One region of the Pseudomonas saponiphila genome, then DNA from elsewhere that is predicted to be linked to it. Evidence: predicted binding sites of a transcription regulator. Region 1 holds the regulator's gene; the other holds the start of a gene.
What was found. Region 1 encodes sigma-54, which starts transcription at its own class of promoters, with help from an activator protein. Its sites were predicted from a motif close to ANTGGCATNNANNTTGCTNT; they were not measured.
Positions count from the first base shown of each region.

Region 1 (4,304 bases):
TCGAAATCGATGGGAGCGTCCAGATGCATCAGTGCACTGATGGGCGACTCGCAGCCTTTGAGGCGGCAGTGAGGAATGGCGATGCCGTTGCCAAAACCGGTGGAGCCGAGTTTCTCACGGGCGATCAGGCTCTCGAAGACGTCCTGCATCTCCAGATCAGGCACTTCACGGCTGATCAGGTTGGCAATTTGTTCGAGGGCGCGTTTTTTACTGCCGCCCGGCACGTTCACCAGGGAACGGCCGGGGGTCAGGATGCTTTCAAGTCGGATCATGGGAGGGGAGTGTTAGCGACCCGTGCCTTGGAGAAGGTGGAGTTGCTTTTCCTTATGCTTTTTCAGTTGGCGGTCAAGCTTGTCCGTGAGCAGGTCGATTGCGGCATACATATCGTCATGTTCTGCATTGGCGACAACCTCCCCACCGTGGATGTGCAAGGTGGCTTCGATTTTCTGCTTCAATTTCTCGACAGCCATGGTGACCTGCACATTGGTAATCTTGTCGAAATGCCGCTCCAGCCGGTCGAGTTTTTCGCCGATGTAAGCGCGCAGAGGTTCAGTCACTTCGAGTTGGTGTCCACTGATGTTGACTTGCATACAGCTTCTCCTTCGTTGCCAGTGCATAACGCGGCAGGCTGAGATGCCTGCCACCTAGACCATGCCTGCAACCGGCTGGCTCAGCCAGCTTGCAGGCACACTCCGAAACGCTGTGGCCAGCCCGGCGGTTACATCAACCGCTTGCGTTCGCTGGAAGGCGCGATCCCAAGGGATTCGCGGTACTTGGCGACGGTCCGACGGGCTACCTGAATGCCTTGTGCCTCCAGTAAACCAGCGATCTTGCTGTCACTCAACGGCTTTTTCTGATTTTCCGCAGCCACCAGTTTTTTGATGATCGCGCGGATTGCCGTGGACGAGCATTCGCCGCCTTCCGAGGTGCTGACATGGCTGGAGAAAAAGTATTTCAGTTCATATATGCCCCGAGGGGTATGCATGAATTTTTGTGTGGTCACCCGGGAAATCGTTGATTCGTGCATGCCTACCGCTTCGGCAATGTCATGCAGAACCAGGGGTTTCATGGCTTCGTCGCCATATTCGAGGAAGCCCCGTTGGTGCTCGACGATCTGAGTGGCAACTTTCATCAGGGTTTCGTTGCGGCTCTGCAGGCTCTTGATGAACCAGCGGGCTTCCTGCAACTGATTGCGCATGAAGGTATTGTCGGCGCTGGTGTCGGCGCGGCGTACAAAACCGGCGTACTGGGCGTTGACCCGCAGGCGTGGCACGGATTCCTGGTTCAGCTCCACCAGCCAGCGTTCGTTGTCCTTGCGCACGATGACGTCTGGAACCACGTACTCGGCTTCGCTGGATTCGATCTGCGAGCCAGGACGCGGGTTGAGACTCTGCACCAGTTCGATGACCTGGCGCAGTTCGTCTTCCTTGAGCTTCATGCGACGCATCAACTGGCTGTAGTCGCGACTGCCCAGGAGGTCAATGTAGTCGCAGACCAGGCGCTGGGCCTCGCTCAACCAGGGAGTTTTCGCCGGCAACTGGCGCAATTGCAGGAGCAGGCATTCACCCAGGTTGCGTGCGCCGATACCGGCAGGTTCGAATTGCTGGATGCGATGCAGTACGGCTTCGATCTCGTCCAGTTCGATGTCCAGCTCCGGATCGAAGGCCTCAAGGATCTCCTCAAGGGTTTCGTCCAGGTAGCCCTGATTGTTGATGCAATCGATCAGGGTCACGGCGATCAGGCGATCGGTGTCCGACATCGGGGCCAGGTTCAGTTGCCAGAGCAAGTGGCTCTGCAGGCTTTCACCGGCCGATGTGCGGGTGGTGAAGTCCCACTCGTCGTCATCGCTGCTGGGCAGGCTGCTGGCGCTGGTCTGGTAGACGTCTTCCCACGCGGTATCCACCGGCAACTCGTTGGGGATGCGTTCGTTCCATTCGCCTTCCTCGAGGTTGTCCACCGTGGGGGCGGTTTCCTGGTAGGAGGGTTCCTGGATTTCGGTATTGGGTTTGGACTCGGTGTTGTCGGCCAGGGGGTCGCTGTTGTCGAAGTCGTCGCCGTCTTCCTGGCGCTCGAGCATCGGGTTGGACTCCAGGGCTTCCTGGATTTCCTGTTGCAGGTCCAGGGTCGACAATTGGAGCAGGCGGATGGCCTGTTGCAGCTGCGGTGTCATCGTCAGCTGCTGGCCCATTCTGAGGACTAGCGATGGTTTCATGGCAGGGGCTTAACACCTTATTTGCCGGCGCACATGCGCCATCCACTACAGGGCGCCGAAGCGCCAAACATAAGCAAATTATATGCCTGAAACTGAAGTGTTTGCCTAGAGCGCTGTAACAATAAAGTTTGTGGGGATTTATCGTTTGCGGCGCTCTGGCGTCTGGCCCGACACCTCAGCCGTTACAGGCGGAACTCATGGCCCAGATAGACTTCCTTGACCAGTTCGTTGGCCAGGATAGTCTCGGAGTCGCCCTCGGCGATCAGTTGCCCGTCGTTGACGATATAGGCGGTTTCACAGATGTCCAGGGTTTCCCGGACGTTGTGGTCAGTGATCAGCACACCGATGCCTTTGGCCTTCAGGTGATGGATGATCTGCTTGATATCGCCGACCGAGATCGGGTCGACCCCGGCGAAGGGTTCGTCCAGCAGGATGAACTTGGGGGCGGTGGCCAGCGCCCGGGCGATTTCCACGCGGCGGCGCTCGCCACCGGACAGGCTCATGCCGAGGTTGTCGCGGATGTGGTTGATGTGGAATTCCTGCAGCAGGCTTTCCAGCTCCTGGCGGCGGCCGGCCTTGTCGAGCTCCTTGCGGGTCTCGAGGATGGCCATGATGTTGTCTGCGACCGACAGCTTGCGGAAGATCGAGGCTTCCTGGGGCAGATAGCCGATACCGGCGCGGGCGCGACCGTGCATCGGTTGGTGGCTGACATCCAGGTCGTCGATCAGGACGCGCCCCTGATCGGCCTGGACCAGGCCGACGATCATGTAGAAGCAGGTGGTCTTGCCGGCGCCGTTGGGGCCGAGCAGGCCGACGATCTGCCCGCTGTCGATGGACAGGCTGACATCACGCACGACCTGGCGGCTCTTGTAGCTCTTGGCCAGGTGCTGAGCTTTCAGAGTTGCCATTACTGGGCCTTTTGCTCGTCGGTTTTCTTTTTCGGCTGGATGACCATGTCGATCCGCGGACGTGGCGCGGTGACCGAGCTGCCGTTGGCGCGACCGGCGTTAGCCACTTGCTTGACGGTGTCGTAGACGATTTTCTCGCCTTCGGTGGTATTGCCGTCGTTGATGACCTTGGCCTTGTCGATCAGCACGATGCGGTTCTGCTGGGCATGGTACTGGATGGTCACGGCGTAGGCCTGGACCGGTTTCGGGTCGGTCTGCTTCTGCAGCTGTTCGAAGTAGGCCAGGTTGCCCACCGACGTCACGACATCGATTTCGCCAGTCTTGGATCGGGTGATGGTCACGGTGTTGCCGGTGATCTTCATCGAGCCCTGGGTGATGATCACATCGCCCTTGTAGGTAGCCACGCCGTTCTTGTCGTCCAGCTGGGCGTCGTCGGCCTGAATGCGGATGGGCTGTTGGCTATCGTTCGGCAGAGCCCAGGCGCTCACGCTTCCCAGTGCTGCGCCCAGACTGAGCAAAATAGGGAGGGTTTTAACGAGCCTCATACTGTCCTCTTACGTTCGATAGCAGGTTCATCCTGCCGTCTTTCAAATACGCTTTCATTCCCTTGGCAGTGGTCACGCCGTCGGCGCCGTCGATTCTAACGGCTTGCTCGGTCTGCGCATATTGCTTCTGCGGGAATACTGTCATGCGGCTGGTGGTGATCAGCAGGTTGCGATTGTGCTCGTCGGTGCGGGAAACCCGAACCGAATCGATCAGCTCGACCTCGGTGCCGTCCGGATTGACTTCGCCGCGCTCGCTCTGGACATGCCAGGGATAAGTGGTGCCGCGGTACATCTGCAGGTCGGGCTTGGTCAGCAGTGTCACTTCGCTGGCCTTGATGTGTTCGACCTTGTCCGAGGTCATTTCGTACTGCAGTTTGCCGTCTGGCAGGTACTGCACGCTGCGGGCGTTGATCGCGTAATAGTCGATGGCGCTCTCGTCGACCTGCACCACAGGCTTGTCGAGGAAGCGTTCCGGGCTGATGTTCCAGTAACCGACCGCCGCGAACAGCAGGGCGATGGTCCCGAAGATCAGGATGGTGCGAATCTTTTTACTCAGCATGGGAGGGCTCTATAGATAAGCGGCATTGGCTGCTTCAAGACGATCCTGGGCGCGCAGGATCAGCTCGCAGAACTCCCGTG
Region 1 covers NZ_FNTJ01000002.1:1,385,723-1,390,026, forward strand. Annotated here, with positions in the region: gene ptsN (PTS IIA-like nitrogen regulatory protein PtsN) at 1-272, opposite strand, end outside; gene hpf (ribosome hibernation-promoting factor, HPF/YfiA family) at 285-590, opposite strand; gene BLV47_RS28140 (RNA polymerase factor sigma-54) at 719-2,212, opposite strand; gene lptB (LPS export ABC transporter ATP-binding protein) at 2,395-3,120, opposite strand; gene lptA (lipopolysaccharide transport periplasmic protein LptA) at 3,120-3,665, opposite strand; gene lptC (LPS export ABC transporter periplasmic protein LptC) at 3,652-4,224, opposite strand; gene BLV47_RS28160 (KdsC family phosphatase) at 4,234-4,304, opposite strand, start outside.

Region 2 (4,304 bases), on a different contig from region 1:
AGCCGTTGGTGCTCAGCACGAAGAAACCCTGGCCCTGGATGCCCATGTCCAGCACGTTGCCGGTGTTGTTGATATCACCGTTGGTGAACTGCTGGGAAACGTTGGCCAGGCGCACGCCGTTACCAATCACCTGGGTGCCGCTGCCGAGCTTGGTGGCCGAATAGACGTCGGCGAACTCCGCGCGGGAGGATTTGAAGCCGGTGGTAGCGACGTTGGCGATGTTGTTGCCGGTAACGTCCAGCTGTTTGTTGGCAGCATAGAGACCGCTAAGGCCGATATTGAAAGACATATTCCTCTCCTTTTGCCGGTTAGTCGGCTCTAGATACCAATGGTTTGTACTTTGGACAGGCCAATCGGGCTGGTCATGCCGGCAAGGTTCAACATCAACTCGCCGCCGGTCTGGCTGATCGTCACACTGTTGACCGTCGCCGGCAGGTAGGTGATCAGATCAGTGCCCTTGCCGTCGATGGTGGTGCTGGCCTTGAAGCTGTAGCTGCCCGGATCCGCCTTGGTGCCGTCGGTCTTGGTGCCCTCCCAGACAAAGCTGGCGTTGCCGGCCTTCTGGCTGCCCATGTCGATGGTCTTGACGGTGTTGCCGTTCTTATCGGTGATGGTCACGGTGACCGAACTAACGCTGGAAGGCACGGTGACCGAGCCAGTCATGCTCTTGCTGGTGTCGACCTGGGTAGAGCCGGTCTGCACGATCACCGAACGCCCCACCAGGGACGAAGCCTGCAATGCCTGAGACGACTTGTAGTTGCCAGTGATGGAGTTCACCGAGGTATTGAGGGTGGTAATCCCTTCCAAGGTGGAGAACTGCGCCAGCTGGGCAACGAACGCACTGTTGTCCTGAGGATCCAGCGGGTTCTGGTTGTTCAGCTGGGTCACCAGCAGCTTGAGGAACGCATCCTTGCCCAGGGACTGCTTGCCAGTGGCGCTGTTGGTCGCGGCCGCCAGGCCGTCGGCACTGGAAGTGGTGGTGGTTTTCTTTGACGAGTTGGCCAATACGTCCTTGAGGGACGGGCCGCTGGTGGTATCAGTAACGCTCATTGGCTTCGCCCCTTATCACTGACCGAGGGTCAGGACCTTCTGCATCATGGTTTTGGCGGTGTTCATCATTTCAGCGTTGGTCTGGAACGAGCGGCTGGCAGAAATCATGTCGGCCATTTCTTCCACCACGTTGACGTTGGGGTAGTAGACGTAACCCTTTGCGTCGGCGGCCGGATGGTTCGGTTCGTAGCGAGCTTCCAGATTGCTCTGGTCTTCCACCACACCCAGCACCTGCACGCCCTGGCCTGCAGCGTCCTGGTTCTGAAACAGCGAATCGCTGCCGCCGCTCTGGGCACCCTGGAACATGGTGGCGAATACCGGATGACGCGCGCGATAGGTCTGGTCGATGCTCGACGACACGCTCTCGGCGTTGGCGATGTTACTGGCGACGGTGTTCAGACGCGTGGTCTGAGCGCTCATGCCACTACCGGCAATATTGAAAACACTGGCGAGGGACATGGATTACTCTCCGCGCAGGGCTGCTACCAGCCCTTTGAATTTGCTGTTGAGCAGCGTGAAGCTGGCCTGGAAGTCCACCGAGTTCTGCGCATAGCTCGATTGCTCCAGCTGGGCGTCCACGGTGTTCTGGTCAATCGAAGGCTGCATCGGGGTCCGATACAACAGCGACTCATCGCCACTGCTCAGGCCCTGGGCTTCGATATGCCGGGTGTTGGTCATGTTCAACGCGAAGGTGCCGTTCTTGACCTTTTCATTTTGCTCGGCGAGCACGGCGGAAAAGTCCAGATCCCGAGCCTTGTAGTTCGGGGTGTCGGCGTTGGCGATGTTGTTGGCCAGCACTTCGGCGCGCTTGGCGCGAAAGCCAAGAGCCTGTTCGTGGATACCGAGCGCTTTATCGAAGCTGATGCTCATGTCGGAAACCTTTGGGTGACCTGATTTTTCGTAATCTGGACTTAGCAAGCTACGTGCCAAGTCATGAAGCCCCGTAAATCAAGGCATTGCCGACAGCGGCAAGCCGGCAATGCCAGAAAAGCGGCAATGGCCTTCCGCGAATCGCCGGCAAAGCGGCAAGTGCCCTGCCGCATTTGCCACTGCTTGCAAGAAACTGACGCGCACAAAAAAGGAGGCCTTATGGCCTCCTTTTCGTTACTGCAACTGTCGATCACTTCGCCTGGTAGATGATCCCCGGGCTGCATTGCACCATCTGGTAATGGTCCGGCAGGCCATTGAGCGCTTCGGAAGCCCCCAGAAACAGATAACCGCCAGGTTTCAGAGTGCTGTGAATGCGCATCAGGATGTCTTTCTTGACCTCGGCCGAGAAGTAGATCAGCACATTGCGGCAAAACACGACATCGAACTTGCCCAGGCTGGCATAGCTGTCCAGCAGGTTGAACGAGCGAAACTCCACTCGACTCTTGATCGGCGCCTTGACCACCCAGCGTCCCGGCCCCTTGGGATCGAAGTAACGCTGCAGGCGCTCGGCAGAAAGGCCGCGCCCAATTGCCAGGCTGTCATATTCGCCGGTCTTGCAGTTGTTGAGCATGGTTCCGGACAGGTCGGTGGCAACGATCTGCACCCCCATCTTCAACTGGCCCATGTTGCTGCGCTCGAACTCATCGATGGACATCGACAACGAATAGGGTTCCTGCCCCGACGAGCAAGCCGCCGACCAGATCCGCAAACGTTGGTTGGGGCTGGCCTTGATCGCTTCGGGAAGCACCTTGTTCTTCAGGACTTCGAAGGGATAGGTGTCACGAAACCACAAGGTTTCGTTGGTCGTCATCGCGTCCACCACCATCTCGCGCAATCCGCTGCGCGGCTGGGTCTGAATCCGCTGAACCAGCTCACCCAAGGTTTTTAGACCTTGCTGCTCCATCAGTTTGTTGAGACGGCTCGAGACGAGATATTGCTTATTTTCCCCGAGCAAAATACCACAGGCTTTTTCCAGGAAGACCCGGAACTGTTCAAAATCCAAATTACCCGTAGACAATGCTGCCGCCTCTTAAATCTTATGTCCGCCAGGGGCTGATGCCCTCAGCTGTGGTCTGCTGCTTTGATCCGGTCAACTACCCGGGAAGCCAGGTCGTCAGGACGGAACTTGGCAAGGAAGTCATCGGCACCGACCTTCTTCACCATCGCCTGATTGAACACCCCTGACAACGAAGTATGCAGGATGATATGCAGCTTTTGCATGCGTGGATCATTACGTATCTCGGCCGTGAGGGTGTAGCCGTCCATTTCGGGCATCTCGATGTCGGAAATCATCATGAGGAATTCCTCTTCCGGCTTCTTGCCCTCATCCACCAGCTTGCGCAAGTAGTCCAACGCTTGTCGCCCATCGTTCAAAGCCACTACCTCGACACCCACGGTCTGCAGGCAGCGAGTGACCTGCTTGCGCGCCACCGACGAATCGTCGACGGTCAGCACCCGCAGTGAAACGGCCTTGTGCTGGGTTTCAAGATCCACCACGCCCGCCGAAATCGATTCCGAGGTCGGCGCGACTTCCGCCAATATTTTTTCCACGTCGATGATTTCGACCAACTGGTTGTCCACCCGGGTCACAGCGGTCAAGTAGTGATCGCGACCGGTTCCCTTGGGTGGCGGATGAATTTCTTCCCAGTTCATATTGACGATGCGCTCCACTGAGCGCACCAGAAACCCTTGGGTCTTGGTGTTGTACTCAGTGATGATAACGAACGGGCTGCTCTGATCCTTCAACCCACCAGAACCCGTAGCCATTGCCAGATCCAGGATCGGAATGGTCGCCCCTCGAATATTCGCGACACCGCACACCACAGGATTGGATTTGGGCATCAGAGTCAGCTTGGGGCATTGCAGCACCTCGCGAACCTTGAAAACGTTGATCCCGTAAAGCTGCTCACCGTCCAGACGGAACAGCAGCAGTTCCAGGCGATTCTGCCCAACCAATTGCGTGCGCTGGTTTACCGAATCCATTACACCAGCCATGCCCAGACTCCCCAAAGCTTTAAGATCCGACGCACGCTCATTGCTAAACGGCACGGCGCTTGCTTTTTAACTGTTATGAACGCAAAAACGACATTTTTCCGACGCCTGACATCCCCCTATCGCACATTGCTCTGCGGGCTGTCGGCCTTGTGTATCTTAAACCCTGGCGGCCCTGCCGTTGCTGATTCGGTCACCCTGCCTGATCTACTTATCGGCGTCACTCAAGGGTTTCTTGAATTCACGGTAGAAGACTACCTGGCTACCAGTCAAACGGAAGGGCGCTACGAAATTCAGGTCAACCAGCTGGATCCCCGTATGCACATGCCCGC
Region 2 covers NZ_FNTJ01000001.1:1,551,302-1,555,605, reverse strand. Annotated here, with positions in the region: gene flgE (flagellar hook protein FlgE) at 1-289, opposite strand, end outside; gene flgD (flagellar hook assembly protein FlgD) at 319-1,050, opposite strand; gene flgC (flagellar basal body rod protein FlgC) at 1,066-1,509, opposite strand; gene flgB (flagellar basal body rod protein FlgB) at 1,513-1,920, opposite strand; gene cheR (protein-glutamate O-methyltransferase CheR) at 2,171-2,998, opposite strand; gene BLV47_RS07445 (chemotaxis protein CheV) at 3,043-3,975, opposite strand; gene flgA (flagellar basal body P-ring formation chaperone FlgA) at 4,051-4,304, shown strand, end outside.
Region 2: the regulator sigma-54 is predicted to act here: its motif matches at 1,962-1,981, upstream of flgB (flagellar basal body rod protein FlgB).